One region of the Massilia sp. TWP1-3-3 genome, then DNA from elsewhere that is predicted to be linked to it. Evidence: predicted binding sites of a transcription regulator. Region 1 holds the regulator's gene; each other region holds the start of a gene.
What was found. Region 1 encodes sigma-54, which starts transcription at its own class of promoters, with help from an activator protein. Its sites were predicted from a motif close to TGGCANGNAANCTGCTTT; they were not measured.
Positions count from the first base shown of each region.

Region 2: a site for sigma-54 is predicted at 1,825-1,842, ahead of ACP7D4_RS15930 (TorF family putative porin). Genes of this name have one in related genera too.
Region 3: a site for sigma-54 is predicted at 5,831-5,848, ahead of ACP7D4_RS00235 (ammonium transporter). Genes of this name have one in related genera too.

Region 1 covers NZ_JAFCWX010000001.1:193,538-203,695, forward strand. Annotated here, with positions in the region: gene ACP7D4_RS00895 (PTS sugar transporter subunit IIA) at 1-374, shown strand, start outside; gene hprK (HPr(Ser) kinase/phosphatase) at 435-1,370, shown strand; gene rapZ (RNase adapter RapZ) at 1,529-2,392, shown strand; gene ACP7D4_RS00910 (SMI1/KNR4 family protein) at 3,291-4,016, shown strand; gene ACP7D4_RS00915 (enoyl-CoA hydratase/isomerase family protein) at 4,380-5,468, opposite strand; gene hpf (ribosome hibernation-promoting factor, HPF/YfiA family) at 5,562-5,915, opposite strand; gene ACP7D4_RS00925 (RNA polymerase factor sigma-54) at 5,986-7,470, opposite strand; gene lptB (LPS export ABC transporter ATP-binding protein) at 7,484-8,242, opposite strand; gene lptA (lipopolysaccharide transport periplasmic protein LptA) at 8,239-8,844, opposite strand; gene lptC (LPS export ABC transporter periplasmic protein LptC) at 8,841-9,437, opposite strand; gene ACP7D4_RS00945 (KdsC family phosphatase) at 9,495-10,025, opposite strand; gene ACP7D4_RS00950 (KpsF/GutQ family sugar-phosphate isomerase) at 10,025-10,158, opposite strand, start outside.
Region 2 covers NZ_JAFCWX010000014.1:124,317-134,474, reverse strand. Annotated here, with positions in the region: gene ACP7D4_RS15945 (zinc-dependent metalloprotease family protein) at 1-803, shown strand, start outside; gene ACP7D4_RS15940 (YdcF family protein) at 826-1,413, opposite strand; gene ACP7D4_RS15935 (accessory factor UbiK family protein) at 1,410-1,658, opposite strand; gene ACP7D4_RS15930 (TorF family putative porin) at 1,935-2,684, shown strand; gene ACP7D4_RS15925 (P-II family nitrogen regulator) at 2,697-3,035, shown strand; gene ACP7D4_RS15920 (ammonium transporter) at 3,048-4,595, shown strand; gene gshA (glutamate--cysteine ligase) at 4,748-6,046, shown strand; gene gshB (glutathione synthase) at 6,212-7,159, shown strand; gene ACP7D4_RS15905 (PTS sugar transporter subunit IIA) at 7,161-7,568, shown strand; gene ACP7D4_RS15900 (HPr family phosphocarrier protein) at 7,637-7,906, shown strand; gene ptsP (phosphoenolpyruvate--protein phosphotransferase) at 7,978-9,729, shown strand; gene metX (homoserine O-succinyltransferase MetX) at 9,812-10,158, shown strand, end outside.
Region 3 covers NZ_JAFCWX010000001.1:47,097-57,254, forward strand. Annotated here, with positions in the region: gene ACP7D4_RS00205 (putative bifunctional diguanylate cyclase/phosphodiesterase) at 1-1,628, shown strand, start outside; partial or broken gene ACP7D4_RS00210 (host attachment protein) at 1,733-2,199, shown strand; gene ACP7D4_RS00215 (branched-chain amino acid ABC transporter substrate-binding protein) at 2,348-3,580, shown strand; gene ACP7D4_RS00220 (PsiF family protein) at 3,685-3,987, shown strand; gene ACP7D4_RS00225 (TIGR04552 family protein) at 4,006-5,145, shown strand; gene ACP7D4_RS00230 (hypothetical protein) at 5,189-5,722, shown strand; gene ACP7D4_RS00235 (ammonium transporter) at 5,891-7,093, shown strand; gene ACP7D4_RS00240 (DUF2339 domain-containing protein) at 7,251-10,158, shown strand, end outside.

The DNA of each region.
Region 1 (10,158 bases):
GCGGCATTGCCCGTTCGACCGTCTCGGACAACCTGTTCGCGCGCGAACGGCTGGGCTCGACCGGCCTCGGGCATGGCGTTGCCGTGCCGCACGGGCGCATCAAGGGCAGCAAGAGCCTCAAGTCGCCGCTGGGCGCGTTCGTGCGCCTGGCTGAACCCATTCCATTCGAGTCGCCCGACGGCCAGCCGGTGAACCTGCTGTTTTTCCTGCTCATTCCCGACCACGTGACGCAGCAGCACCTGGAAATCCTGTCCGAAATCGCTGAAATGTTTTCCGACGACGCTTTCCGCACCGCCCTGGCGACCGATCCTGATCCCAAGTCGGTCCATTCGCGCATCACCAATTGGCAACCAAGTCTACAGGCCTTGGGTTAAACTTCCCGGCGCCGGGCGCCGCCATTGACATAGCCCCCACCAACCTGAAGACGCCCGACCATGCTGCAAACCCCGCTGACCATCCAACGGCTTTACGACGACAATCGCGAAAGCCTGCAGCTTGGCTGGTTCGCCGGCTTTCCGGGCGGCGAGCGCCTGATCTCGGGCGACGTTGCCTCCGCCGCCGACCAGGTCGGCCACCTGAACCTGATACACCCGGGCCGCATCCAGGTGTTTGGCCACCAAGAATTAACCTATTACCACCGTCTTAAAAGCGGCTCGCGCAGCCATGTCATTGGCGAACTGATCGCTGGTGGGCCGCCGGCGCTGATCATCGCGCAGGGACTGGACACGCCGGCCGACATTCTCGCCATTTGCGACGAGCAGAATATTCCCCTGTTTTCAACGCCCTTGCCCGCTGCACAGGTGATTGACTTTCTACGCGTGTATCTGTCCAAAAAGCTGGCGCAGCGCATCATCATGCATGGCGTTTTCATGGATGTGCTGGGCGTGGGCGTGTTGATTACCGGCGACTCGGGCCTGGGCAAGAGCGAGCTGGGGCTCGAACTGATATCACGCAGTCATGGCCTGGTGGCCGACGATGCGGTCGAGTTTTCGCGCATTGCGCCCAACATGATCGAGGGGCGCTGCCCGCCATTGCTGCAGAACCTGCTGGAAGTGCGCGGCCTGGGATTGCTGGATATTAAGGCGATCTTTGGCGAGACGGCGGTCCGGCGCAAAATGCGGCTCAAGCTGATCGTGCATCTGGTACGCAGGAGCGCGCTCGAGGAAGAAGTCGAACGGCTGCCGTTTTTGTTTCCAACCGAAGATGTATTGGGGCTGCCGGTGAGGAAGGTTGTCATTCCGGTGGCTGCGGGCCGGAATATTGCGGTGCTGCTGGAGGCGGCCGTGCGCAATACGATTCTGCAATTGCGGGGCATTGATACGTTGCAGGAATTTATGGAGCGCCAGCGGCAGGCGATGTCGGGGGACTAGAAACTACCCGTTACTGCCTGGTTTGGAATCGCAGCTGAGACCGGATTGCTGAGCGTCCCAAAAAGAGCCGGCGACATCAGCGATTCGAAGTATTGGGAAAGTCACACATATACGTTTCCGTCCCGCAAAAGACGGTCGCATGCGGTATCATAATTACCATGCGCATCGTACTCATTACAGGTATTTCAGGTTCCGGCAAATCAGTGGCAGTCAAGGTGCTGGAGGATTCCGGCTACTATTGCGTTGACAACCTTCCACCCGCCCTTCTGCCGAGCCTGGTAACCGCCCTGATCGCCGACGGGACCGAATCACTGGCCGTCGCGGTCGACGCGCGCAGCGCCGAATCGCTGGTGGAACTGCCTGCCAATATTCGCATGCTCAAGGACGAAGGCCATGACGTCAAAGTCATGTTCCTCACGGCAAACACCCATTCGCTGGTGGCACGGTTTTCCGAGACCCGTCGCAGCCACCCGCTGTCGCACCAGTTGCGCCCGGACGAAAACCCGGCTTCGCGCCGCACGCTGATCGAATGCATCCTCGAAGAGCGCGAGCGCCTGTCCGCCATCGAACAACTGGGCCATGTGATCGATACGTCGGAATTGTCAGCCAACAAGCTGCGCGCGTGGATCAAGGAGCTCGTCGAGATTGAACGCGCGCCCATCACGCTGTTCTTCGAGTCCTTCGCCTTCAAGCTGGGCGTGCCGCTGGACGCCGACTTTGTGTTCGACGTGCGGGCCTTGCCCAACCCCTACTACGACCTGACGCTGCGCCCGCTGACCGGCATGGATGCGCCCGTGATCGCCTTCCTCGACGCCCAGCCAAGCGCGGCCGAATTGCTGGAAGACATACGGGCTTTTATTGCCAAGTGGTTGCCGTCGTTTAAGACCGACAACCGCAGCTACTTGACGGTGGCGCTCGGCTGCACAGGGGGCCAGCACCGCTCGGTCTACATGGCCGAGCGCTTGGCCGCTCACTTCAGCCCGACCGAGCGGGTCGTGCTGCGCCACCGCGAGCAGTGCTAGACGTAGCGGCGCGCGTTGGAGAACAACCGTGCTCGCACTTGGCGCCGATCTGGACGCGAACTACCTGGGTTTTTACTGAAAATGGAACGGCGCTCGTGCTTGCATGAACGGCAAATGTAGACCTGTCCAACCTACCATTGCGACAACGGAAAAACTTCCCTGTTGAGACTAGAGGTGTCTCGCTCAAGTAACCCGTTTGGGTACACCCCGATCGAACTGCTCAGGGGCCGTAATAGTTGCTTGCGAAAATAACACGGTTGGCCGTACACTCAGCCGGACAAAGGCCGCTTTCGGCCAAAGCGGTCATTGCATCAAGCGGCCTTGGTACTGCGGCTAAGCTAAATGATTTTTTCTCCGTTTACTCATTCACGCCAAACAGTTTTCCTCATGTCGCTTCAACGGAATGTTCAACAACAGAACGAACTAGCGTTTCACGAAATGCTTCCCGCAGCGGAGCATTTTAGCGCGAGTGGATTCCTGCTGGAGCCCGGAATTTTCTAAGCAAGCAGGGGATTGACCTCGACACGTCCGTAATCGTCGCAGCATCCGAGGGTTTTGTACTTTGGTTTTCCTTCGGACTCGGCGGAATACTTCTGACGGCAGACCGTCGGTTCTTTAGCTTTGAATTGGAGCTCAATGACGCACTCCACAGATGTTGTGTTTGTGCACGAATTTGCTGACGTGACCGCCCAGTTGAGGCCGTCGCTATGCCGTCGAGTACCATCGACCGACAGGGACCGGCCATAACCTGACACTCGCGGAAGTCGGTGATAGGGCATCATCAAGGCACTCCTGTTGAGTAGCGGGTTTAGACTGTCAGATTTTGCAGTGTGCTCTGACTTCGATGATGTCGGGTTCATGGCTGCCATTTGCCGACATGTGCACGGAGAATTAACTGATGTGGGAACTGGTACTTGAAAAAATTCAACGTCTGAGACAGTTCGACGCGCAACGCCAAGCCTTCGGCGCGGAACTTCATCAATACGAAGCGGCAGCCCCATTGAGTGAAGGGGAGATCGCCGCTGCGGAAGCACGTCTTGGCTGCGCACTTCCAAGTGAACTCGCAGGCTTCTATCGCGAGGTCGGAGATGGCGGCGTGGGGCCATATTACGGAACCGTGCCCGTCAATTCGCTGCAGACAGAGGATGCTAAATACATATTCATCGGTGAGCAAGGCTGCGGACATCGAACTTATGTCATTTCGTCGGGACCGAAGGCGAACGCGATCGTGTTTCGAGATTTGGATGAGGACGGCTTCACCGAGACTGCCACTTCGCTTCTCGCGTTTTACGAAAATTGGCTCGATGATGAACTTGCAGCCTTTCAGGAGGTAAGGCGACTGATTGACGAGGGTTTGTCCGCCGAGGCGATTGTGCTGGAACTTTCGAAATCCCATAAACGGCATGACGGACGCGATCTTGTCGCGAGTGTCATCGACGCTCAAAAGCCAGTAGGACTGTTTGGGTCAAAAGGGCAGCGGATCTATCACGGAGCTACGCAGTTCCCATGGTATGAAAACAGGCTGAACGAGTTCCGCCGACGGACTGCAACTGGGGGTGACTCGCCGGATTCGAGTAAACCAACGGGCGCCCGGGACCAACCTTGGTGGCGCATTTGGAATTAGGCGGTGGTACTCATGAATGTCGAAATGAGCGCAAGTTGAACTCCGGATACTCTCGCCGGCGCCTGGCGAACCGTACACGACCCAGCAGAAAAACGTGCGTCCTCAGTGGGCAAAGCAATGAAATGATCACTTGCCGGTGTCTGACCGGTAGCGTTTTGGCGAACGAAACGGGCCAACGTGCATCCGGAATAGGGCGACGGTAGCGGCCCTTTATAAAAAAGTTGCGAAACTTTCGGAGGCCCGTCAGCGGCCCCACTACCCCCGTCAGGTTTGACCACTTTGGTTCCTTAGCGAGCTGATTCAGGTTCAACCCTAGCGGCGAAATTGCGTGGAAAACGCCGACATTGCCGTGTCTTTACAGCATCACCCTTGCAAATGCCGCAGCGGGTGCGCGCCAGCCGGCCACACCGGCGTAAAAAAGCGTTCGACCATCTCACCACTCACTTCGTCCAGCGTGCGCGGATTCCATTGCGGCGCATTATCCTTGTCGATGACCAGCGCGCGCACGCCCTCCAGCACTTCGCCATGCTCAAAATTGTGGCGCACCAAGGTGCGCTCCATGCGCAGGCAGCTGGAAACGTCGAGCCCGGCACCGCGGCGCAGCAGTTCGCGCGTCACGCACATCATCAGCGGCGAGCGCTGGGCCATGGCCGCATGGGCTCTTTGCGCAAAGACGTCGCTGTCCCCCGCCAGCGATTGCATGATGGCCGCCACGCTTGGCGCACTGAAATGGTGGTCGATCCGGCTGCGCTGCGCTTCCAGTTCACTGGCGCCGGCGAACCCCGCATACGGCGCGGCAAAATCTGCGATCATGGCGCGCAGCTCGGCCCCGGGCGTGCTGTCGATGCGTGCGGCCAGCGCGGCCATCTGCTCTTGCGGCACGAACACGTCGGCCAACCCCGCGTACAGGGCGTCGGCCGCGCCGACCGTCAGTCCGGTCAGGCCCAGGTAGTTGCCCAGCTGGCCAGGCGCGCGCGACAAAAAGTAGCTGCCGCCCACGTCCGGAAACAAGCCGATGTTTACTTCCGGCATCGCCATCTTGGTCTTCTCGGTGACGATGCGGATACGGCAGTCGGGCCCGCCCTGCGCAATGCCCATCCCGCCGCCCATGACCACGCCGTCCATCAGCGCCACGTAGGGCTTGGGATAGAAATGGATCAGGTGATTGAGCGCGTATTCTTCGGTAAAAAAGTCTTCCAGCAAGGCACTGCCGCCCATCGGGCTCTTGCCGCCCACCTCATGGAAAAAACGGATGTCGCCGCCGGCGCACAGCGCCTTGGGGCTGCTGCTGCCAAGCACGACCGCATCGACGGCGTCATCCGCGCGCCAGGCCTGCAGCACCGCCGTCAAGTCGCGCACCATCTGCAGCGACAGCGAATTAAGCGCTTTGGGACGGTCGAGGGTGATGATGCCGGTACGGTTGGCAACGCGGGTCTGGACGTATTCGCTCATGGAAGGCTGACAATAAATGGATAGACCCATATTTTAGCCTCCGCAGATGCAAAAAGGGCGCCGCAGGCGCCCTCGTGTCAAGAATCCCGGGCCTTAGATGGCTTCAGGGAGTTCTTCTTCAGGCAGGTGCTTGATGGCCTGGTGATTATGGTCCTGGACCTTGTCCTTGTACTTCATGACTTGACGGTCGAGCTTGTCGATCAGGGTGTCGATAGCGGCGTACAGGTCATGCGACAGGCTTTCTACATACACGGTCTTGCCCGACAGGCGAAGGTTGATTTCAGCCTTTTGTCGTTTTTCTTTTTCAGTCAGGTTATCCACGGTGAGGATCACGGCAATATCAATCACGTGATCGAAATGGCGCTTGACGCGCTCGAGCTTGGTTTGTACGTATTCACGGATGGCTGGGGTCACTTCGAGATGATGTCCGCTAATTGTGAGATTCATACACACTCCTAATAATGGTGTCACTTTCCGTTCGTGCGCGGCGCGCAGAGGAACGGCATAAAAATGCCGATTACAGACACTTCCTGAGGCTGACGGGCGGGATTTTGAGCGCTTCGCGGTACTTGGCAACGGTGCGGCGAGCGATGACCATACCCTGTTCCCCCAGCATGTCCGCAATCTTACTATCGGATAATGGATTTTTAGGGTCTTCTGCTCCTGTCAATTGCACGATGAGTGCACGAATCGCCGTGGAAGATGCTTCTCCCCCCGCTTCGGTGGCGACATGGCTACCGAAAAAGTATTTCAACTCAAACATGCCATGCGGGGTCAGCATGAATTTCTGAGTTGTTACACGAGAAATAGTACTCTCGTGTAGACCAAGTGTATCAGCTATTTCGCGCAGCACAAGGGGACGCATGGCTACCGCGCCATGGCTGAAGAAATTGCGCTGGCGCTCAACAATAGCCTCGGAGACACGCAAGATGGTGTCGAAGCGCTGGCGCATGTTTTTGATCAGCCACTTCGCTTCCTGCAACTGGGCGCCCATCTGGCCTTCGCCCTTGCCCTGCTTGAGCAGGCTCGCGTACATATTGTTCACGCGCAGGCGCGGCATCACGTCGTTGTTGAGCGAGACCGACCAGCCGCCCTTGGCCTTGCGCACAATCACGTCCGGGACCACGAAGTCCGACACATCGGAGGCGAACACGGCGCCCGGGTGCGGATTGCAGCGGCGGATGATGGTCTGCGCCTCGCGCAAGTCTTCGTCGTCGCAGTCGAGCGCTTTTTTCAGCTTGTTGAATTCACGCTGGGCGAACCAGGTCAGGTGCTTTTCGACGATGGCCAGCGCCATGCGGCGCGTCACCAGCGGCACGCCGCGCATGGCGCGAATCTGCAGCGCCAGGCACTCGGACGCATTGCGCGCGCCCACGCCGACCGGATCAAAACTTTGCAGCAGCGACAGCGCGGTCTTGAATTCATCGAAATCGATCTCGAGTTCTTCGGGCATGCGCGCATGGATTTCTTCCAGCGTCTCGGTCAGGTAGCCGTTGTCGTCGAGCGCGTCGACGATCAGTTCGACCAGCGCGCGGTCGCGCACTTCGAGCACCAGCACGCGCATCTGTTCCATCAGATGCTCGCGCAGGGTGGTCGCGCTGCCCTCGAGCTGCGGGCGCGAATCTTCGTCGTCGCTGCTCTTGGCGCGGCCCAGGTCACCCCACTCGCCGTCGTTGTCGTTGTTGTTGTCGTTGTTGCTGGCAGCTTCCCCCTCGGGTGCATCGGCGCTTTGGCCTTCGGCCGGCGCCGGTGCATCCTGCGCGCCCGGTTCGGGCGGCGCCTCGGCCGGCGTGGCGCTGCTGCCGATGGCGCCGTCGGCCAGCAGGCGCACCGAATGGTCGAGCGGATCGTCAAGCCGTTCGAGCAGCGGATTGTCGGTCAGGAGCTGTTCGAGTTCCTGGTGCAGTTCGAGCGTGGACAACTGCAGCAGGCGGATCGACTGCTGCAGCTGCGGCGTGAGCGCAAGGTGCTGCGAGGTGCGTAGTTGCAGGGATTGTTTCATCGGTTTGACCTGCTTACATCCGGAAGTGCTCACCCAGATAAACGCGGCGTACCGATTCGTCTGCGATGATGTCGTCCGGACGGCCAGAGGCCAGCACCGCACCCTGGTTGATGATGTAGGCACGGTCGCAAATGCCGAGCGTTTCGCGCACATTGTGGTCGGTGATCAAAACGCCGATGTCGCGCTCCTTCAGGAACCGCACGATGCGCTGGATCTCGATCACGGCGATCGGATCGACCCCGGCGAACGGTTCGTCGAGCAGCACAAAGCGCGGATTGGTGGCCAGCGCACGCGCGATTTCCACGCGCCGCCGCTCGCCGCCCGACAGCGACATGGCCGGGTTCTCGCGCAGCTTTTCGATCTGCAGGTCATGCAGCAGCGTGTCGAGCCGCTCCTTGAGTTCTGGTTTGCTCAGGCGCTTGCCGTTGACCTTTTGCAGTTCCAGCACGGCGAGGATGTTTTCTTCGACCGTCAGGCGCCGAAACACCGACGCTTCCTGCGGCAGGTACGACAGGCCGAGCGCGGCGCGCCGGTGAATCGGCAGGCTGGAGATATCCACGCCGCTGATGTCGATCGAGCCGGCATCCGACGGCACCAGGCCCACGATCATGTAGAACGAGGTGGTCTTGCCGGCGCCGTTGGGCCCCAGCAGGCCGACTACCTCGCCGCATTCAACCTGCAGCGATACGTCGCGCACGACCAGTTTTTTGCCGTAGCTTTTCTGCAGGCCGCGCACGATCAGCGTGCTGCCACAAGCTTTCGGTTCGATCATGGCATGCCCGTCGGAGCTGGCGTGCCAGTCGGCCCCGTTGGCGCAGTTGGCGCGGTTGGCGCCGGCGCGGCGCGCGGCTTGCGCGGCGCGATGATCAGCTGGCCGCGGCCCTCGCCCGGCTTGCTCGCGCCGCTGGCGTCGTTACGGGCGGTGAATACCTCGCGCATGCTGTCGTACGAAATGAATTCGCTCTTGATTTCGTCGGTCATGGTGCTGCCCTCGATCTGGCGGATATGCGCGCTGCCGAACAGCTTGACGACGCCGCTGCGCTCGTCGTATTCGATGCGCTGCGCATTGCCTTCGACCCACAGCTCGGGGCCGCCGTCGCGCTTTTGGCGAAACGTCGCCATCTTGCCGGGCACGCCCGTGAGCGTCACCTGCATGTCTTCTTCGGGACTGGTCTTGATCACCGCTTTTTCAGCGCGCAGCACCAGCGTGCCCTTAGTGACGACGATGTTGCCGGTAACGATGGTGACCTGGGCGACTTCGTCCACCAGCAGCGTGCCGTAGTCGATTACCGCGCGCTTGCCGGCGTCGGCTTTCTCGGCCGAGGCGCCCAGCGCCACTAGGCCAAACACTGCAATTGCTATTATTTTTTTCATTTTCTACTGCCCTTGGGTGGAACGATGATCTGGCCACCGCCGGCAAACTGCACCTGGCGCGTGGCGTTGTTGGCCTTCATGCCGACGCCGGTAATGGTGTTGGCGCCCAGCGCCATGTCGACCCGCACGCGGGACTCCATGCGGTCTTCTTCCGGAAACACGGTCAGCGCTTCGGTGGTCATGTGCATCAGGCGCGCCATAGGCGAAGCGGGGCGAAAGACGTCGACCTTGCCCAACAGGTCGACCTGGTCGTCCGCATGCCGCAGGCGCGCTGTGTTGGCCTTGACGGTCATTGGACTCTGGCCGGGCGCCAGACTTTGCAGCATGGGCTGCTCGACGTCCGAGACGTCGCCCAGCGGACGGTGGGTCAGCTTGGCGCCGTAGAACAGGTAGCGCGGCTTGCCTTCGGGCGTCATGCGCACGAAACTGAATTTTTCAACGATGTAGTCAGGCTCGTTGCCGGCTGCGGCCGGATCGACCTGGCCGTCGCCGCGCTGCATCACCTGCACCAGCCAGAAGCTGCCCAAGGCGGAGAAGATGAGCGCCGTGATGGTCAGCAGCAGCGGCCAGCGATGGGCGGTGCGCTTATCCATGGCGGCCCCCGCCCCGCAGGCATGGGTCCCGCAGGCCTGATTCCTGATTCTTGCCTGTCACGCGAAATACGGCGCCAGCGCCGCCTCGTACGTGCCCTGCGCGCGCATCACCAGGTCGCACACTTCGCGCACGGCGCCGCGCCCGCCGCCGGCGCGCGTGACGTAATGGGCGCGGTGTTGCACCTCCGGGTGCCCGGTGGGCACAGTGACCGCAAAGCCGACCTGCAGCAGCAGTGGCAGGTCGATCACGTCGTCGCCGATATAGCCGCACTGCTGCGCCGTCAAGCCGGTCGCTTCCAGCAGTCTGGCAAAGGCGATGCGCTTGTCGTGGATGCCCTGGTGGACATGCATGATGCCCAGGTCGGCCGCGCGCCGCACCACAATCGGCGACTCGCGCGCGCTGATGATGGCGGTGGCCACGCCGCTTTTTTGCAGCAGCTGGATGCCCAGGCCGTCGAGGACATTGAAGGTCTTGGTGGTTTCGCCATCCGGGCCGTAAGTCAGGCTGCCGTCGGTGAGCACGCCGTCGACGTCGAAGATCATGACCTTGACGGCCGCAGCGCGGCGCATGTGTTCGAGCTGGTTCATCAGATTACCTTTGCGCGCGTCAGGTCGTGGATGTGCAGGGCGCCGACCAGGCGCCCGTCGTCGTCCACCACCAGCATCTGGTTGATGCGAAACTGCTCCATGACGGCCACCGCGTCCACCGCCAGCTGTTCGG
Region 2 (10,158 bases), on a different contig from region 1:
AAGGCGAGTACACGGGCGCCAACAACAAGGAAGATGATTTCCTGGTCATGCAAAGCAACGGCGTGCTGTTCGCCGCCGATGATTTTGGCAACACCATGGGCACGGCGCGCGCGCTGTCGCCGACCGACCTGAACGGCATGAGCTCTTACACCATCAATGGCGTGGTGGAAACCCCGCTTGACACCGACGTGTTCAGCCTGCGCGCGGCGGCCGGCACCGTCACGATCAACGCCACGCCGTTCCAGCGTTCGCCCAACCTCGACATCCTGATCACGCTGCGCGACGCTGCCGGCGCCGTGCTTGCCCAAGCCAACCCGGCCGCGCTGCTCAGCAGTGCGATCAGCATTGCGGTACCGGCAGGCCAGTATTACCTGTCGATCCAGGGTGCCGCCAATGGCAACCCGCAAGGTACCGGTTACAGCAGCTACGGCAGCATCGGCCGCTACACCATGACGGTGAGCGCGCCGACGGCCAGCACGCCGCTGCTGGCCATGCATGTCGAGACCATCACCATGGCGCTTGGCACGGGCAGTCGGGCAGGCGAGTCGTATGCGCAGGCCGGCGTTGCCGTCAAGGACAGCAATGGGCGCGTGATTGCGGGCGCCACGGTGTCGGGTAACTGGAGCGGCATCGTGGCCGGCGCGGCGGTGGCAACGACGAATGCCGCAGGCGTGGCCTTTGCCAGTTCGCCGCTGGTCAAAAGCGGCGGCACGTTCACCTACACGGTGACGGGCATCAGCGCGCCGGGCTACGCTTACGAGCCCGTTTATAACCGGTTGGGCAGCAACGCAATTACGCGCTGAACGAACGCAGCGCAGTCTGCGTTCAGGGATGGCGGCTATTCAGCCAGTAGGCGGGCAGGGCGGCTACTTCGCGGGCGATCGAATACAAATCGCGCAGTTCAAAAAAATATGCGTGCGCCGAGCCGATACGGGCAATGTTGTAGCGCCGCAGCGCCAGGCGGGTGCGTGGTACATGGAAGTATTGGCTGACGACGGTGACGCTCGTAAAGCCATGGCTGGCCATCAGCCTGGCGCAATTGCGCGCGCTCGCGTCAGTGGTGTTGCCCGCGCTGTCAACAAGGATGGCACTGGCCGGCACGCCTTTTTTCAGCAGGTAAGCGCGCATCACGGCTGCCTCGTCGAAGCCTTCGACGCCGGTGCCGCCGCTAACGATCAGGTGCGCGAACACGCGCTGCGCATACAGATTTGCCCCGCGGTCCAGCCGGGCGGCGAGCCGGGCTGACGGCTGGCCGTCCAGCTCGACCTTGGAACCGAGCACAATGCCCACGTCGGTGGGGCGCAAGTCGTCCGCCATGCCGGCCGCGCTGATGCCAAGGCCCGCCAGCAGCAGCAGCGCCGCGCCACCCAGCACCCCCAGCCCCGCTTTCCTGAACAGGGAAGCGGGCGTCACACTTTCTGGCTGGCCAGGCTTTCTTCGAGCTGTTGCACGCGCATCTCGAGCGCTTCGAGCTTGGCGCGCGTCTTGGCCAGTACCTGGTTCTGGATGTCGAACTCTTCGCGGGTGACCAGGTCGAGCTTGGAAAAGCCCTGGGTCATCATCGCCTTGACGTTTTTCTCGATGTCCTTGGCCGGCGAAGACTCGATGGCCTGGTTGATCTTTCCTTGCAAGTCGTTGAAAAAACTATTCATATCCATGTCAAATCCTTGTGAGTGACTATTCGCACCGTTGTGGTGCCCGCACCGCATCAAGTTGGTGCGATCCTGGTGTTTTCCGACCCCTGCCCACCGGGTTTTACAATTTATTATGAGCAAGTAAAGGAGGCCAGGCGCAAAAACAAGTCCTGCGACGCCGTTTTGGAGCTGGCACGACTTCTGCTAAAGAAGCAGTAGCCGAGTGATGCTTCACCGATGCTCCACCCAGGATTTTAAACCGCAACCGCGCCACACGTTCAAACCATTAGGGAAATCGCAATGAAAAACCTGACCACCAAGTTCTCGCTCGCCGCCGCGCTCACGCTCGTCCTGTCCACACTCGGTGCTTCAGCCGCCCAGGCTGCCGATGCCGTTCCTGAGCATGCGTTGACCTACAATGCGGCCGTGACCACCGATTATCGCTACCGCGGCCTGTCACAGAGCCGCCTGCAGCCGGCCCTGCAAGGCGGCGCCGACTATACCCACAGCCCGAGCGGCCTGTACGCCGGCGTTTGGGCATCGACCATCAAGTGGACCCATGACCTGGGCGCCGACGGCAACGTCGAAATCGACCTGTACGGCGGCAAGAAAGGCGAAATTGCCCCCGGCCTGAGCTATGACGTGGGCGGCCTGTACTATGCTTATCCGTCCTACAACCTCGATCCCGATGCGAACACCTTTGAACTGTACGGCCAGCTCGGCTACGGCCCGGCCTATATCAAGTACTCGCGCTCGACGACCAACCTGTTCGGCACCGCCGACACCAAGGGCAGCGGCTACCTCGACGTGGGCGCCAACATCGAACTCTCGCCGGGTTTGATGCTGAACCTGCATGCGGGGCGCCAGATCGTCCGTCACTTTGGCGTGCTGAGCTACAACGACTACAAGATCGGCGTCACCAAGGATCTGGGCTTTGCGTCGCTGTCGCTGGCGGTGGTGGACACCAGCACCGATATTTACGTCAGTGCCCGCAATGGCAAGAACCTGGGCCGCACCGGCGCCGTTCTGACCCTTTCCAAAACTTTCTGATCGAGGCAGCGCATGAAACTCATTACCGCCATTATCAAGCCGTTCAAGCTCGACGAAGTGCGCGAAGCGCTGTCGGCCATCAACGTGCAAGGCATCACCGTGACCGAAGTAAAAGGTTTCGGCCGCCAGAAGGGCCACACCGAGCTGTACCGCGGCGCCGAATACGTGGTCGACTTCCTGCCCAAGACCAAGATCGAAGCGGCCGTCGACGACGCCATCGTCGAGCAGGTGATCGAAGCGATCGAATCGGCTGCGCGCACCGGCAAGATTGGCGACGGCAAGATTTTTGTTTATAACCTGGAACAAGTCGTGCGTATCCGTACTGGCGAAACCGGCAACGAAGCTCTTTAAGGAGAAAGTTCGATGAACAACACGATCACAAAATGGCTGGGTGCGGCGGCCCTGCTGTTCGCCTTCAGTGCGCTGCCGGTGGCGGCGCAAAACGCGGCCCCGGCCGATGCGCCGGCAGCAACGGCAACCGTAACGGACCCGGCCGCAGCTGCGGCGCCCGCAGCCGCGGTTGCTGCGCCGGCTCCCGCAGCAGCAGTTGTTGCAGCTGCGCCAGCAGCCCCGGCTGCCGCGCCGGTGCCCAACAAGGGCGACACCGCCTGGATGTTCATCGCCACCATCCTGGTCATCCTCATGACGATCCCCGGCTTGGCGCTGTTCTACGGCGGCCTGGTGCGCACCAAGAACATGCTGTCGGTCTTGATGCAAGTATTTACCGTGTTCGCGCTGATCATCGTGTTGTGGTGCATTTACGGCTACTCGATTGCGTTCACCGGCGGCAATGCCTTCTTTGGCGGCGCCGATCGTCTGATGCTGGGCGGTATCTTCGATCCGATCAAGGGCACCTTCGCCTACGCTGCCACGTTCAGCAAGGGCGTCGTCATTCCCGAGTTCGCCTTCGTCGCGTTCCAGGGCACATTTGCCGCCATCACCTGCGGGCTGATCGTCGGCGCCTTTGCCGAGCGCATCAAGTTCTCGGCCGTGCTCGCTTTCATGGTGCTGTGGTTCACCTTCAGCTACCTGCCGGTAGCGCACATGGTCTGGTTCTGGACCGGCCCTGACATGATCACCGACGCCGCCTCGGCAGGCATCGAAGGCGCCAAAGCGGGCTGGCTGTTCCAGAAGGGCGCGCTCGACTTTGCAGGCGGCACCGTGGTCCACATCAACGCGGCCATCGCCGGCCTGGTGGGCGCGATCATGATCGGCAAGCGCGTCGGCTATGGCCGCGAAGCCATGGCGCCGCACTCGCTGACCATGACCATGATCGGCGCTTCGCTGCTGTGGGCCGGCTGGTTCGGCTTTAACGCCGGTTCGGCCCTCGAAGCGGGCGACGTTGCCGCGCTGGCCTTCATCAATACGCTGCTGGCCACCGCCTGCGCCACCATGTCGTGGATGTTCGGCGAATGGATCACCAAGGGCAAGCCATCGATGCTGGGCGCCGCTTCCGGCGCCGTGGCCGGCCTGGTGGCCATCACCCCTGCGGCCGGTTTCGTCGGGCCGATGGGCGGTTTGGTGATCGGGTTGCTGGCTGGTATTATTTGCCTGTGGGGTGTGAATGGCCTGAAACGCCTGATCGGTGCCGACGATGCACTAGACGTGTTCGGCGTGCACGGCGTGGGCGGCATTCTGGGCGCCTTGCTGACCGGCGTATTTGCCTCGCCGTCGCTGGGCGGCACCGGCATCTGGGATTATGTGGCGAACAAGCCGTCGGCCGACTATTCGATCAGCGGCCAGGTGATCACGCAGGCAACCGCCGTCGGCACGACCATTCTCTGGTCGGCCGTGGTGGCCTTCATTGCCTACAAGCTAGTGGACCTGGTCATCGGTCTGCGGGTACCGGAAGAAGAAGAGCGGGAAGGTCTGGACATTACCAGCCACGGCGAGTCGGCCTACCATTCCTGATTGCTTCTGACCTTCGGCCCGCGCAAGCGGGTCGTCCGGGCGCCCCACGGGGCGCCTTTTTGCGTTGATGGGCCCCGAAACACTTTAAAATAAGGAATCCGCCCCGACTTATGCGGAACACATTATCGATGAAGCCTTAAGGACGTCACTCCATGGTTCCCCACCTCGCCACAGCCCTCACCGGCCCGCTCCTCGACCTCGAGAAAAAAATTCTGGGGGCCACGCCCGCCATCGAGCGCTGGTTCCGGATGGAGTGGCAGGAACACACGCCGCCGTTCTATTGCTCGGTCGACCTGCGCAACGCCGGCTACAAGCTGGCCCCGGTCGATACCAATTTATTCCCCGGTGGATTCAACAATCTTGCCACCGAGATGCTGCCGCTGACCGTGCAGGCGGCCATGGCGGCGATCGACAAGTATTGCCCGGACGCGCGCAACCTGCTGCTGGTGCCCGAAAGTCACACCCGCAATCCTCACTACCTGCAAAACGTCGCGCGCCTGATGCAGATTTTCCGCCAGACGGGCTTGCACGTGCGGCTCGGCTCGCTGTCGCCGGACATCACCCAGCCCACGCCGCTGGCGCTGCCTGATGGCAACATGCTGGTGATCGAGCCAATGGTCAGGTCAAGCAATGGGCGCCGGCTGGGGCTGGTGGACTTCGATCCGTGCACCATTTTGCTGAATAATGATTTGTCGGCCGGCATCCCGGCGATCCTGGAAAACATCCATGAGCAGTCGCTGCTGCCGCCGCTGCATGCCGGCTGGGCGCTGCGCCGCAAGAGCAACCACCTGGCCGCCTACGATGAAGTAGCGAAAAAATTCGGCAAGCTGATCGATGTCGACCCGTGGATGGTCAATCCCTTCCACGCCAAGTGCGGCGAGATCAATTTCCAGGAAGACAACGGCTCCGAATGCCTGGCCGACAATGTCACCATGCTGCTGGCCAAGATCCGCAAGAAGTACAAGGAATACGGGATCAAGGAAAAGCCCTTCGTCATCGTCAAGCCCGATGCTGGGACCTACGGCATGGGCATCATGACGGTGCGCGACGCGAGCGAAGTGAAGGACCTGAACCGCAAGCAGCGCAACAAGATGTCCGTGATCAAGGATGGGGTCGAAATTACCGACGTCATCATTCAGGAAGGCGTGCCGACCTTTGAAAGTGTTCAGGATGCGGTGGCCGAACCGGTGGTGTACATGATCGACCGCTATGTGGTGGGCGGTTTTTACCGGATCCATGCCGAGCGCGGGGTCGACCAGAACTTGAACGCCCCCGGTTCGCAATATGTGCCGCTGGCGTTTGCCCAGCAGCATGCCGTGCCGGACTTGAAAGCCAAGCCGGGGACGGCCGCGCCCAACCGGTTTTATGTATATGGGGTGGTGGCGCGTCTGGGCTTGCTGGCCGCGTCGCTGGAGATGGAGCGCACGGATCCCAATCCCGAGGTGTATTGACGCGTTCCTGGCGGCGCTTGGCGCAATGCGCTGCGCTGTTGCGCCCTACGGATAGACGGGATTTGCCGCGCATTGCGCCGCGTTCCCGCGACCTGATCTGCCCTTGTCAAGCCAACATTGCCGTTTCCGGCTAAAATCAGCTCATTACCCCCACTGGAAACGTCCATGAAAATCGCTTTCCTCGCCGATCCGCTGGCAGGCTTCAAAACGTACAAGGATTCGACCTTCGCCATGATGCGCGAGGCGGCCCGCCGCGGCCACACGATCCACGCGTTCGAGCAAAGCGACATGGCGCTCGACGAAGGCGTCGTCACGGCCAACGTGGCCCACATTACCCTCACCGGCCAGCTTGACAACTGGTTCGTGCCCGCTCCCAAGGCCGCCTGCCGCCTGTCCGAATTCGACGCCGTCCTGCAGCGCAAGGATCCGCCCTTCGACATGGAGTACGTCTACGCGACCTACCTGCTCGAACTGGCGCAAAACCAGGGCGCGCGCGTGTTCAACAAGCCATCGGCAATTCGCGACCATAACGAAAAGTTGGCGATCGCCCAGTTCAGCGAATACACCTCGCCCACGCTGGTCTCGTCCGATCCGGCGCGCCTGCGCGCTTTTCACGTGCGCCACCAGGATGTGATTTTCAAGCCGCTCGACGGCATGGGCGGCGCCGGCATTTTCCGCATCAAGAGCGACGGCATGAATCTCGGTTCAGTCATTGAAACCTTGACCCTCAACGGCGCGCGCACCATCATGGCCCAGCGCTACATCCCTGAGATCGTCAAGGGCGACAAGCGCATCCTCGTCATCAATGGCAAACCGGTGCCGTTCGCGCTGGCGCGCATCCCGCAGGGCGATGAAATCCGCGGCAATCTGGCCGCCGGCGGCGTGGGCGTGGCGCAGCCGCTCACCGCGCGCGACCGCCACATCGCCGAGGCCATCGGGCCGATTCTGGCCGCGCGCGGCTTGCTGCTGGTAGGATTGGATGTGATCGGCGAGTGCCTCACCGAAGTGAACGTGACCAGCCCGACCTGCTTCCAGGAGATCACCGACCAGAGCGGCTTTGACGTGGCCGCGATGTTCATCGATGCGCTGGAGCTGCAGGCAGGGCGGGCATAATATGGTCGGCATCCTGTTGCTGACCCACGCGCCGCTGGGGCAGGCATTCATCGCCGCCGTGGCGCACGTGTTTCGCGGCCCCACCGAGCGCTTCGAGGCGATCGACGTCAACGCCGACCAGGATCTGCTCGAAGTGAACGCCATGGCGCGCGACGCGATTACCCGTCTGGACGACGGCAGCGGCGTGCTGGTGATCACCGACATCAAGGGTGGCACGCCGGCCAATTGCTGCAACAGCCTGGCCGACGCCGGCCGGGTGGAAGTCATCGCCGGCATCAGCCTGCCGATGCTGCTGCGGGCGATCACGTACCGGCGCGACACGCTCGACGTGGTGGTCGAAATGGCGCTGGCCGGCGCGCAAAGCGGCGCGGTACGGGTCGACAACCGGGTCCGGGTAGGTCCGGCGTAAAGTTAAGGGCGCATCGGCCATAGGCTGTTGCATGGGCATCGAGACCTTCAATAAAGACGACAACAAAAATGATTCAACAAGATCTTGAGATTATCAATAAACTGGGCCTGCACGCGCGCGCTTCGGCCAAGTTCACCCAGCTGGCCGCCAGATTCAAGAGCGACGTCTGGCTGACCCGCAACGCGCGCCGCATCAACGCCAAGTCGATCATGGGCGTGATGATGCTGGCCGCCGGCAAGGGCGCCAAAGTCTCGCTGGAGGCCGACGGTGCCGATGAAAAGGAGTGTGTCGAGGCGCTGGCCGCGCTGATCAACGACAAGTTCGGCGAAGGCGAGTAATGCCGCTGGACCGTACGGCAGGCCGCTTAATAGCAGGAAACCCAGGACACTTCGGACACCCAGGACTACCAATGGCATCGTTCACGCTCCACGGCATCCCCGTCTCCCGCGGCATTTCGATCGGGCGCGCGCACTTGCTCACGCCTGCCGCGCTGGACGTCAAGCACTACCTGGTGGCCGAAGAGCAGCTTGAGAACGAAGTGCGGCGACTGCAAGATGCGCTGGCCGACGTGCACCGCGGCCTGCAGGCCCTGTGGACCGACCTGCCGAAAGACGCCCCCACCGAACTGGGCGCGTTCATCGACGTGCATGCGCTGATCCTGTCGGATCCCATGATTTCCGAAGCGCCGCTCGACATCATCCGCACCCGCCACTACAACGCCGAATGGGCGCTGGTCACGCAGATCGACGAACTGTCGGCGCAGTTCGACGAGATTGAAGACGAGTACCTGCGCGAACGCAAGGCCGACATCCAGCAAGTGGCGGAGCGCGTGCTCAAGGTGCTGATGGGGACCGCGCAGCTGGCGAGCGCACCGGCCACGGGCGACCAGTTCCAGCCGCAGATGATCGTCGTCGCGCATGACATTTCGCCGGCCGACATGCTGCAGTTTCGCGACCGCTCCTTCATCGGTTTTGTGACCGACGTGGGCGGGCAGAATTCGCACACCGCCATTGTCGCGCGCAGCCTGGATATTCCGGCGGCGGTCGGCATGTCGCAGGCCTCCTCGCTGATCGAACAGGATGACTGGGTCATCATCGACGGCGACGCCGGCGTCGTCATCGCCAACCCCAGTGCGCTGGTGCTCGACCAATACCGCGCGCGCCAGGGCGCCATGCTAAAGGCGCGCAAAAAGCTCCTCAAGCTCAAGAAAACCCCCGCCGTCACGCGCGACGGCACCACCATCACGCTGCACGCGAACATCGAGCTGCCCGACGACTGCCCCGGCGCGCTGGAGTCCGGCGCCGAAGGCGTGGGCCTGTTCCGCTCCGAATTTCTGTTCATGGCGCGCGCCGGCCACGCGCACCGCATTCCCAGCGAAGACGAACAGTTCGAGCAGTACAAAAAGGCCGTGACGGCCATGAAAGGGCGCCCGGTCACGATCCGCACGCTCGACATCGGCGCCGACAAGCCGCTCGACCAGAGCGAGCACACGGCGCTCAACCCGGCGCTGGGCCTGCGCGCGATCCGTTACTGCCTGGCCGAGCCGCAGCTGTTCCTGACGCAGTTGCGCGCCATTTTGCGCGCATCGAGCTTTGGCAAGGTGCGCCTCTTGATCCCGATGCTGGCGCACGCGTTCGAGATCGACCAGTCGCTGGCCATGATCGAGCAGGCCAAGGCCCAGCTGCGCGAGGCCGGCCACAAGTACGACGCGGCCATTGAAGTGGGCGCCATGATCGAGATCCCGGCGGCCGCGCTGGCGCTGCCGATGTTCGTCAAACGCATGGACTTTCTGTCGATCGGCACCAATGACCTGATCCAGTACACGCTGGCGATTGACCGCGTCGACTACGAAGTGGCGCACCTGTACAACCCGCTCCATCCGGCCATCTTGCAACTGATTGCGATGACCATCATGGCCGGCAAAAAGGCCGGCATCGACGTGGCCGTGTGCGGTGAAATGGCGGGCGACACCAAGCTCACGCGGTTGCTGCTGGGCATGGGGCTGCGCGAATTTTCCATGCATCCGGCGCAGCTGCTGTCGGTCAAGCAGGAAATCCTCAACTGCGACCTGACCACGATCACCCCGCACACGCGCAAGATCTTGCGCACCATGGAGCCGCACTTAATTGCGGAAGCGGTCGAACAGCTACAGATTATTTGATACGGTTTTCTGCAAGTTTATCCATATATTGAATCACTTAGCGAGCCACATGCAATCCATTGGAATCGTCACACCCCAAACGATGCGCTTTGCCGAGCCTTTGCAACTGCAGGGCGGCGCGGCGCTGGCCGACTACACGCTCATGTACGAGACCTACGGCACGCTCAACGCCGAGCGCTCCAACGGCGTGCTGGTATGCCACGCGCTCAACGCCTCGCACCACGTGGCCGGCATGTACGAAGGCGACCAGAACCCCGGCTGGTGGAACAACATGGTCGGCCCCGGTAAACCAGTCGACACCAACCGGTTTTTTGTCATCGGCGTCAACAACCTCGGTTCGTGCTTCGGCTCGACCGGCCCGATGCACGACAATCCGGCCACCGGTAAGCCCTATGGCGCATCGTTTCCCGTCGTGACGGTGGAAGACTG
Region 3 (10,158 bases), 150 kb from region 1:
CGCACGCCTCGGCGCTGCTTGGCCTGTCGCCGGAGCAAATGCGCGGCAAGGTTGCGCTCGATGTCGCCTGGTGCTTTGTCGACGAGCAAGGCGCGCCGATTGCGCCGCAAGATTACCCCGTCAGTCGCGTCATCCGCAGCAGCGAGCCGCTCGAAGCGCTGGTGGTGGGCGTGCGGCGCGACCAGACGCTGCGGGTGGTCTGGCTGCTGGTGCACGCATTTCCCGAATTCGACGGCCAGGGCGTGCTGCGCCAGGTGGTCGTCAATTTCGACGATATTTCGCCGCGCAGGCAGGCCGAGGAAAAAATCCATCATCTGGCGTTTTTCGATTCGCTCACCGGCCTGGCGAACCGGCACCTGTTGATGAACCGGCTGCAGGTAGCGACGGCCACCTCGGCCCGCAGCCTGCATTACGGTGCGGTGATGTTCATCGATCTGGACAAATTCAAGGCCATCAACGACGTGCTCGGGCACGCCGTGGGCGACCAGATGCTGATGCAGGTGGCGCAGCGCATCCTCGGCTGCGTGCGTGAAACCGACACTGTCGCGCGCATCGGGGGCGACGAATTCGCCGTATTGCTGGGGGAACTGGACCCTGGCGTGGAAGCCGCTTCGCAGTCGAGCGCCCTGGTGGCCGAGAAAATCCGGCGCGCGCTCACCACCCCGTTTTACCTCAAGGGCAGCGCGCACCACAGTTCGCCCAGCATCGGCGTAAGCCTGTTCGTGGGCAATGGCGAGAGTGCCGACGTGCTGCTGCGCCAGGCCGACATGGCCATGTACAAGGCCAAGGATGCCGGGCGCAACACCATGCGCTTTTTCAGCGCCGCCATGCAGCTGGCGGTTGAAACCCACGCCGCGCTGGAGGCCGACCTGCGCCACGCGGTCGGGCGCGGCGAACTGAGCCTGCATTACCAAGTGCAGATCGACGCCGACGCCCGCGCGCTGGGGGCCGAAGCGCTGGCGCGCTGGACCCATCCGACCCGCGGCGCCGTCTCGCCGCTGCAATTCATCCCGATCGCCGAAGAAAGCTCGCTCATTCTCGACATTGGCGACTGGGTGCTGGCCACCGCCTGCGCCCAGCTGGCGCGCTGGCACCGCGACGCGCGCCTGCAGCACCTGACGCTGGCCGTCAACGTCAGTGCGCGCCAGTTCCACCAGAGCGATTTTGTCCCGGCGCTGGCCGCGCTGCTGGGACGCCACGCCTTTGACGCCGCCCGGCTCAAGCTGGAATTGACCGAGAGCGTGGTGCTCAACGACGTGGCCGACATGGTCACCAAGATGGTGGCGCTGCGCGCCCTGGGCGTAAGTTTGTCGATGGACGACTTCGGCACTGGCTACTCGTCGCTGTCGTATCTGAAGCAACTGCCGCTGGACCAGATCAAGATCGACCAAAGTTTCGTGCGCGACATCACCACCGATGCGACCGATGCGGTGATGGTCAAGACCATCATTGACCTGGCGCGCAATTTTCATTTTCATGTGATTGCCGAAGGGGTGGAAACGCAGGCGCAGCTGGACTTTTTGCAGCTGCACGGTTGCACCGCCTACCAGGGCTATTTGTTCAGCAAGCCGGTACCGATTGCAGCGTTCGAGAAAATGCTCGAAACCCACTATCTGCCGGCCCTGTAACAGCTGCATGGCACGTCCCATGCGCTGCACAAAAATTGCGGCAGCGCGGGAACATAAGCGCCCTCAACCCACTCTAACCTCTAGCCAACTTGCCTGGAGCCGCCTTGGACCATACCTGGATCGTCGTCGCCAACGCTTCCCGCGCCCGTCTTTTTTCACGCGCAGGCGCCAACGGCGCCCTTGATGAAATCGACGACATGGTCAACGCTGCCGTTCGGCTGCGCACGGCCGAGACCGAAACGGACCGCCTGGGACCAACGTCGGCGGGAAACAGCATCCACAACACCGGCGGCGCCCTGCCCAACAAGGCGTACGAGCCGCCGCAAACGCCCACCGAACATGAGACCGAACTGTTCGCCCGCAGCGCCATTGCCGCCTTGCTGCAGGGCAACAGCAAGGCCGCTTCCAGCACGTTGCCCTGATCGCCAGTCCCGAATTTCTCGGCTTGCTGCGCCAGTTGCTCGACCCGCAACTCAAGCCGCTGCTCGCCTGGGACTTGAACAAAGACTACACCCAGGCCAGCCTGGCCCAGCTGCGCGAGCATATCGACGCCCAGCGCTTGCCCGGTTAAGCGGCGCCGCCAACAGCAGTTTCCTGCAGCGCAAGGTCCGCGTTGCCAGGGTGTGGCGGTGCGCCGGCGTACCGGGCGCCGCGTGCAGAGCGCCACGCTACAATCAGGGGTCACGGCCTGCCAGCCGCACACCGATGCCAAGGATCCCATGCGCGCGACCTTTTCCCCGCTGTCCCTTTCCTTTTCCCTCTCCCTTTCCCTCGACTTCGACTTCGCCTTCGCCCTCCCCCGCGCCCTCCCGCGCGCCCTCGCCCTCGCCCTCGCCCTCGGCCTGACTGCCGCCAGCTTCACCGCGCGCGCCGCCGACGACGTGGTCCGCATTGGCAGCGCCGCCCCCGCCAGCGGCGCCGGCGCCCACCTGGGCAAGGACATCGAGAACGGCGCCCGCATGGCCATCGAAGACTTGAACGCCAAGGGCTTCACCATCGACGGCAAAAAAGTGCGCCTGGTGCTGATGGCCGAAGACGACGGCGGCGACCCCAAGCAAGGCACTGCGGTCGCGCAAAAGCTGGTTGACGCCAAGGTCGCCGGGGTGGTCGGTCACCTCAATTCCGGCACCACCGTGCCAGCCTCGAAAATCTATGACGCCGCCGCCATCCCGCAAATCACGCCGTCCGCCACCACGCCGGTCTACACGCGCCAGGGCTTCAAGTCGGCGTTTCGCATTGTCGCCAACGACACCCTGATCGGCAGCACGCTGGCGCGCTATGCGCTGGGCAAGCTGCAGGCGCGCCGCATTGGCGTGATCGACGACCGCACCGCCTTTGGCCAGGGCCTGGCCGACGAATTCATCAAGGGTGTCAAAGCGGGCGGCGGATCGGCCCGGATCGTGGGCCGCCAGTTCACCAACGACAAGGCCACCGACTTCAGCGCCATCCTCACCCAGCTCAAGAGCAAAACGCCTGACCTGGTGTTCTATGGCGGTCTGGACGCGGTCGCCGGCCCCATGCTCAAGCAAATGCAGGCGCTCGGCTTCAAGGCCCGCTTCATGGGCGGGGACGGCATCTGTTCCGAAAAACTGCCGCTGCTGGCAGGCGAGGCGCTCGGCGAGGGCAATGTCACCTGCGCGGTGGCCGGCGGCGTGACGCCGGCGCAGGAAAAGGGCTACACGGACTTTGTGGCGCGCTACCGCAAGACTTACAAGGTGGACCTGCAGGCTTATGCGCCGCACGCCTACGACGCGGTGATGGTGCTGGCCACGGCCATGCAACAAGCGAAATCGCCGGACCCTGCGCGCTACGCCCCCTACATCAAGCGCATCAACTACCAGGGCGTGACGGGCAACATCCGCTTCGATCCGCAAGGCGACTTGCTCAATGCGGCCATGACGATCTACACTTTCCGGGGCGGCAAAAAGACCAAGCTGGAGGTGATCCGCTGACGCGGCGCTTGCAGCGCAAAATAACGGGCGAAAAATGCCGGGCTATCGTATAGTCGTGATGTTGCAAAATTGCATTCATTCCTCAACGACTGAAGGAGACTTATATGAAAACACTGTTTGCCCTGATCGCCGCCCTCACCCTGTCCAGCGGCGCCTTTGCCGCCCCTGAAGCTGTCGCGCCGGCCAAATCCGCGCAGCAAAACAAGATGGTCACCTGCAACGCCGACGCAAGCGGTAAAAAGGGCGATGAGCGCAAGTCGTTCATGAAGCAATGCCTTAGTGCCAAGCCAGTCAAGGCCATGACGCCTCAGCAGGAAAAAATGAAAAGCTGCAACACCGACGCCACCGGCAAAACTGGCGGGGAGCGCAAAGCCTTCATGAAAACCTGCCTTTCCGCCACAAAGTAAAGCGCGCCGCCCCAGTTTATGTCGGAGCACGTTGCATCGCTCAAAAGCAAGCACAAGTTTTCGCTGAACTGGGGCTATCTCACTGCCATCACCAATGGCATGTCGGCCATTGACCTGGCGTCGCTGGCGCTGCGCAATATGCACGACGCGCGCCAGTTCGCGCGCGAGTACGGCTTTGACCTTGAGAACGCGGCCACGGTCGCGCGCATTGTGCGCGGCCACCGCGAAGCGGTCGCCTTCATCCTGTCCCATTTCCTCGAACCCAAGCAGAGCGAGCTGATGCCGGCGCAAGTGCGCCTGGCCGAGGATCCGCTGCAACTGCTGGTCTACGCCTCGCAGCGCGCGGAGCACAATGACGCGCTGCACATGTGGTCGTGCGCGGTGCTCAAGGTCATGCACGGGATCTTCTACATCGACAGCGACCTCAAGCTGCGTCACTTCCACACCATCCGCGAGCAAGTGTTCGCCAGCCTGGATGAAGTGATCCGCAAAGATGGCGAGCAATACTTCCTGACCGACGGCGAAGTTTGCCTGCCGCTGCTACATTACGACAAGAAAAGCAACAAGGGACGCGACAGCATTCTGTTGAAACTGCTGCAAAAGGCAGCCTACCTGGCGTCCGACATTTACGACCATCTGGGCGTGCGGCTGACCTTTGCGACACGCTTTGAATGCCTGCTCGCGCTGCATACGCTGCAGCGGGTTCATTTGCTGTCGGTCACCAATATCGATCCCCAGCGCACGCGCAATACGCTGCTCGACCTCGATGCGGCAAAGCAAGTCTTCGTCAAGTACCGCACTCTGCTCGACCGCAGCGGGCCTTATCCGGCCGAACTGCTGCAAACAATGGATGACGAGCTGCTGGCGCTGTCCGAACCGCAAACCCGCAGCGACAATCCGCACAGCGGCAGTGGCTTCAACAGCTTGCAGGTCACGCTGCGCAAGATGATCCACCTGCACGGCGAGGGCGGCGATGTCGATTTCTTTTTCGAGTACGAAATCCAGCTGATGGACCGAGAAAGTCACGAACGCAGCTTGAGCGGGCCGGCCAGCCATGCGGCGTACAAGCGGCGTCAGGTGGAAGCGGCGCGCATTCGCGTGTGCGGGCGCGAATTGCTGGACTGGATTGCGGCGCAGGCCGGCGGTACAGCGTCGTAAAAAAGGAAAACCAGTGAAAGCACCGTTATTTACAGCAGTCCTGTTGACCTGCATGTCCGGTGCGGGCGCGTACGGCGTACCGGACGCGCCCGCACCGGACTTGCACGCCATGAGCGCCAGGCAAATCAACACCCTGTTTGGTGAAGATCGCCAGGACACGCTGAATAACGATTTCTTGTTGAAAGATGCTATCAACCTGTCGATGGGTAATCCCGCACCGAATGAAGTATTAACGGATGGGACAATACTAATCCACGGCTGCCGCCCCCATAGCTGCATTGAAAAATCCGCAACGATCATGGAAGGAGCCGCCGGCCGGGTCCTGGCCGCCGGCTTGCTGCATTTTAATTGCCGCCTGCTGGTGCGCGAAGACGTCCCGGCGTCGAACGCCGCCCTGCCGGACCGACCTTGCAGGCAAGAGCCGACGCTGGAGGTGTTCATCATCCGGCGCAGCGACACACCGCAAGCATTGGCCCGGGAAACCGGCTACCTGTCGGCGCTACGGCAATGGGGCAGACGAAGCGGATACGAGGGCGAAAGCGTGCACGTCAAGGTCGTCGGCGCCAGGCGCAGGTAGCGGCGCGCACTGAAAAGGGGCAAACATTTTGGTGCAAGCGGCGGGCACCCGAAAGCGTGGGACAGAAAAAGTTCATTACGAACAATGACTTAGTTTACTGCACCAATTTGGAACGATTGTTGCTTAGCAACTGCTATCTTCCACTTTTGCACCTTTTTCGGGAATCCCATGAACGTCATTCACAGCGGCGCCGACGCCCTCTTTATATTGCTCGGTGCCATCATGATCCTGGCCATGCACGCAGGATTCGCTTTTCTTGAACTGGGCACGGTTCGCAAGAAAAACCAGGTCAACGCCCTGGTCAAAATCCTTGCCGACTTTGCCGTCTCCACCATTGCCTATTTTTTCGTCGGTTACAGCGTGGCTTACGGCGTCGATTTCTTTTCGGGTGCCGAGATCCTGGCCCAGAAAAACGGCTACGAGCTGGTCAAGTTCTTCTTCCTGCTGACCTTTGCCGCGGCCATTCCTGCCATTATTTCGGGCGGCATCGCCGAACGCGCCAAATTTCATCCACAGCTGATCGCCACCTTTATCCTGGTGGCGCTGGTCTATCCACTGTTCGAGGGCATCGCCTGGAACCAGCGCTTCGGCTTCCAGGCCTGGCTCAAGCTCGCCTTCGGCGCCGAATTCCATGACTTTGCCGGGTCCGTCGTGGTGCATGCACTGGGCGGCTGGGTGGCGCTGCCGGCCGTGCTGCTGCTCGGCGCGCGCCGCGGGCGCTACGGGCGCAACGGCGCCATCGCCGCCCACCCGCCTTCGTCAATTCCCTTCCTGGCGCTGGGCGCCTGGATTCTGACGGTGGGCTGGTTTGGTTTTAACGTCATGAGCGCGCAAACGCTCGAAAAAATGAACGGACTGGTGGCGGTCAACTCGCTGATGGCCATGGTCGGCGGCACGCTCGCCGCGCTGATTGCTGGCAGGAACGATCCCGGCTATGCCTACAACGGCCCGCTTGCCGGCCTGGTGGCCGTGTGCGCCGGCTCGGACCTGATGCATCCGCTGGGTGCGCTGGCCACCGGCGCCATTGCCGGCCTCATTTTCGTGGGAATGTTTACGCTCACCCAAAACCGCTGGAAGATCGACGACGTGCTGGGTGTCTGGCCGCTGCACGGCCTGTGCGGGACCTGGGGTGGCATCGCGGCCGGCATTTTTGGCCTCAAGGCGCTCGGTGGGATGGGCGGCGTGTCGCTTGCCTCGCAAACGATCGGGACTTTGCTCGGCATCGCCATTGCACTGGCGGGCGGCTGCGCTATTTATGGCGTGCTCAGGGCGACGATGGGTTTGCGGCTCGATCCCGAGCAGGAATTCCAGGGTGCCGACCTGTCGATCCACCATATTTCGTCGACACCTGAGCGCGAATCGAACTGGTAATGTGCGCGTGCGCTGCGGGCCGCGCTACCCGAGGTCGCGCGGATTGATACCACCGAACCAAGGTAGCATAAGTTAATAAAGAATTATTCTTTTGCACCCGCCGTCAGTATACAATCCTCTTTGGAAACTTTTTCAGAATGACAAGAAGAGGGGTTGTATGTTTCTGGCGGCGGTATTTGGTATTTTATTCATCTTCGGCTATCCGTTCCTGGCGGCGCTGATAGCGACCGGGGCGGTCCGGCGCCGGCTTGACAATCTCGAGAGCGCCAATCGGCGCCTGGAAGCTGAGCTCGACGAGGTGCGGGCCAAGCTCAAGACTGCTGCTGCGCCGGCGCAAGCTGAAAAGACCGCGCAGCCCGTGCCTTCCTTTGTGCCGCGCGCCAGACCTGTACCGGCACCTGAAACCATCCCTGCCCCCACCCCTGCGCCGGTGTCGGAACCGGAACCACTGTCTCCGCCGCCGCTCGCGCCGCAAAAGCCGGTGCCCGCCATGGCCGCTGCTACCCCTGCGCCTAACACTGCCTCGGCGCCGATTCCCGCATCTGCACCCGCACCTGCACCTGCACCCGCACCTGCACCTGCACCTGCACCCACAATGCTGCCCGAGCCGAGCCCCGTCTACCCACGGGCGGAAACGCCGGCATGGATCAAGGCCGTCAAGAACTGGCTGTTTACCGGCAACCTGGTGGCCAAGATGGGCCTGCTGATCCTGTTCATTGGCGTGAGCTTCCTGCTCAAATACGCGTCCGAGCACGTCACCGTGCCGATCGAACTGCGCCTGGCCGGCATCGTGCTGGCCGACATTGGCCTGCTGGTATGGGGCTGGCGCATGCGCCTGACGCACCGCGGCCTGAGCCTGCCGATCCAGGGCGCCGCCCTCGCAATCATGATGCTGGTGACCTTTGGCGCCTTCCGCCTCTACCACCTGATTCCCTCCGGCCTGGCCTTTGGCCTGCTGTTCGTGCTCACTGCCTTTACCTGCCTGCTGGCGGTGCTGCAAAACGCCTTCTGGCTGGCCGCCTTCGGCATTGTCGGCGGCTTCGTCTCGCCGATTCTCACTTCCACCGGCAGCGGCAGCCACGTGGCGCTGTTTTCGTACTACACGCTGCTCAACGCCGGCATCCTGGCCATTGCGCTCAAGCGCAGCTGGCGCGCGCTCAACCTGCTCGGCTTTGCGTTCACCTTCGTCATCGGCACCGCCTGGGGCATGCGCAGCTACGTGCCGGAACTGCACTACCTCTCCACCCAGCTGTTCCTGATCCTGTTTTTCGTCTTTTACGTCGCCATCGCCCTGGTCTGGGCCATGCGCCAGTCGCTCCAGCTGAAAGCCTATGTCGACGCCACGCTGGTGTTCGGCACGCCGCTGGCCGCCTTCGGCCTGCAGATCGCATTGATGCAAGGCACCCACTTCGGCAACGCGTTTTCGGCCCTGGCCATGGGCGGGTTTTATACCGCGCTGGCGCTGGCCCTGTGGGGCCGCCGCAAATCGCGCCTCAAGCTGCTGATCGAATCGTTCCTGGCGCTTGGCATCGTGTTCGGTACGCTGGCCATTCCGTTTGCGCTGGACGGGCGCTGGACGTCGGCCGCCTGGGCGCTCGAAGGCGCAGGCGTGGTCTGGGTTGGCCTGCGCCAGCGCCAGAAACTGACGATGATGTTCGGCCTGCTGGTGCAAGCAGCGGGCTGGATCTCGTTCCTGGGCGCCGTCAGTGGCCTCGACCAGCAGGCCGCCAGACAGTCGAACCTGTGGCTCGGCTTCCTGATTTTGGCCGGCACCGCCTTTTTCATGGCGACCACCTTCCGCGCCCAAAAAGATGAAAACGGCACCGACCACGCTTTCCCGCGCGCCGCCGCGCTCTTTCTTGGCCTGGCCGCTGCCTGGTTCATGGCCGGCGCCTGGACCGAAATCATCCTGCACCAGCGCGGCACGGCAATGGCCAATATGCTCGTGGCCAGCGGCCTGGCGACAGCGAGCATCCTGGCCGTCATCGCAGCGCGCATGCAGTGGGCGCGCGCCCGCACCTTCGCACTGGTCGCACAGGTGCTGTCGGGCGTTGCGCTGACGCTGCTGATCGCCACCGAATGGTCGTGGACCGAGCCGACGGCCGGCCTGTTCGACAATGCTTTGCTGGGCGCCTTGATGATTTTCGGGGCCGCCTTTTTTACCAGTTGGACCCTGTGGCGCTCGCGCGACGCGCAGGACCTGGAAGGCATCTCGCGCCTGATGCTTGGCTGGTCGGCGTTATGGTGGTTCGGCCCCATCCTCAATGCGTTGTCGGGTTTTCTGATGCTCACGATCACCCCGCTCGCTGCCGACACCATGCGCGAGCATGCCTGGTGGTCGTGGTACCTGGTGTGCATCGGCGCGTCCACCGCCGGCTTTGCCTTGCTGGCGCGCCGCCTCTCCTGGCCAGTGCTGCGCCTGTACAGCGCCAGTGCGTGGCTGGCGCTGGCCCCGGCCACGCTGCTGGTCCTTGCGCTGCTTTTTGTCGAGCAGCGACTGCCTGTCGCGCTGGTTTGGATCGGCTTTGGCGCGACCTGGGCCGCCAGCGAACTGATGCTGCGCCTGTGGCCGGCCAGTGGCTGGAACACGCCTGACTTTTTGCTCAAGCCGATCCACCTGCTGCGCACCGCGGGACCGTGGATCATGCTGTGGAAAGTGGGCGAAATTGCGATTAGCACCTGGCTGTACGGCGCCGGCGCCGAGGCGCGCCTGCTGGCCGAAGGCGGCTTTCAGGTGAGCGGCAGCTGGGCCAACTTCGTGCCGGCGTGGGCGATGATGCTCGCCGTGCTGTGGCTGATGCGCCGCAGCGCGCAGGAACGCTGGCCGGCGGCGCCGCTGGCCGCCTGGTACCGTCACCTGCTGCTGCCGGCGGCGACCATTTGGTCGCTGGTGCTGGCGGCCGTCTGGAATCTGTTCCAGGACGGTTCAATGGCGCCGCTGCCGTACGTGCCGGTCCTCAATCCACTCGACCTGACCACCGCTTTTGCGCTGATGCTGGGCGCGTTCTGCTACCGCATGCTCAAGGCCGACAGCGCGCAACTGGCCGGGGCCAGCAATGCGCTGG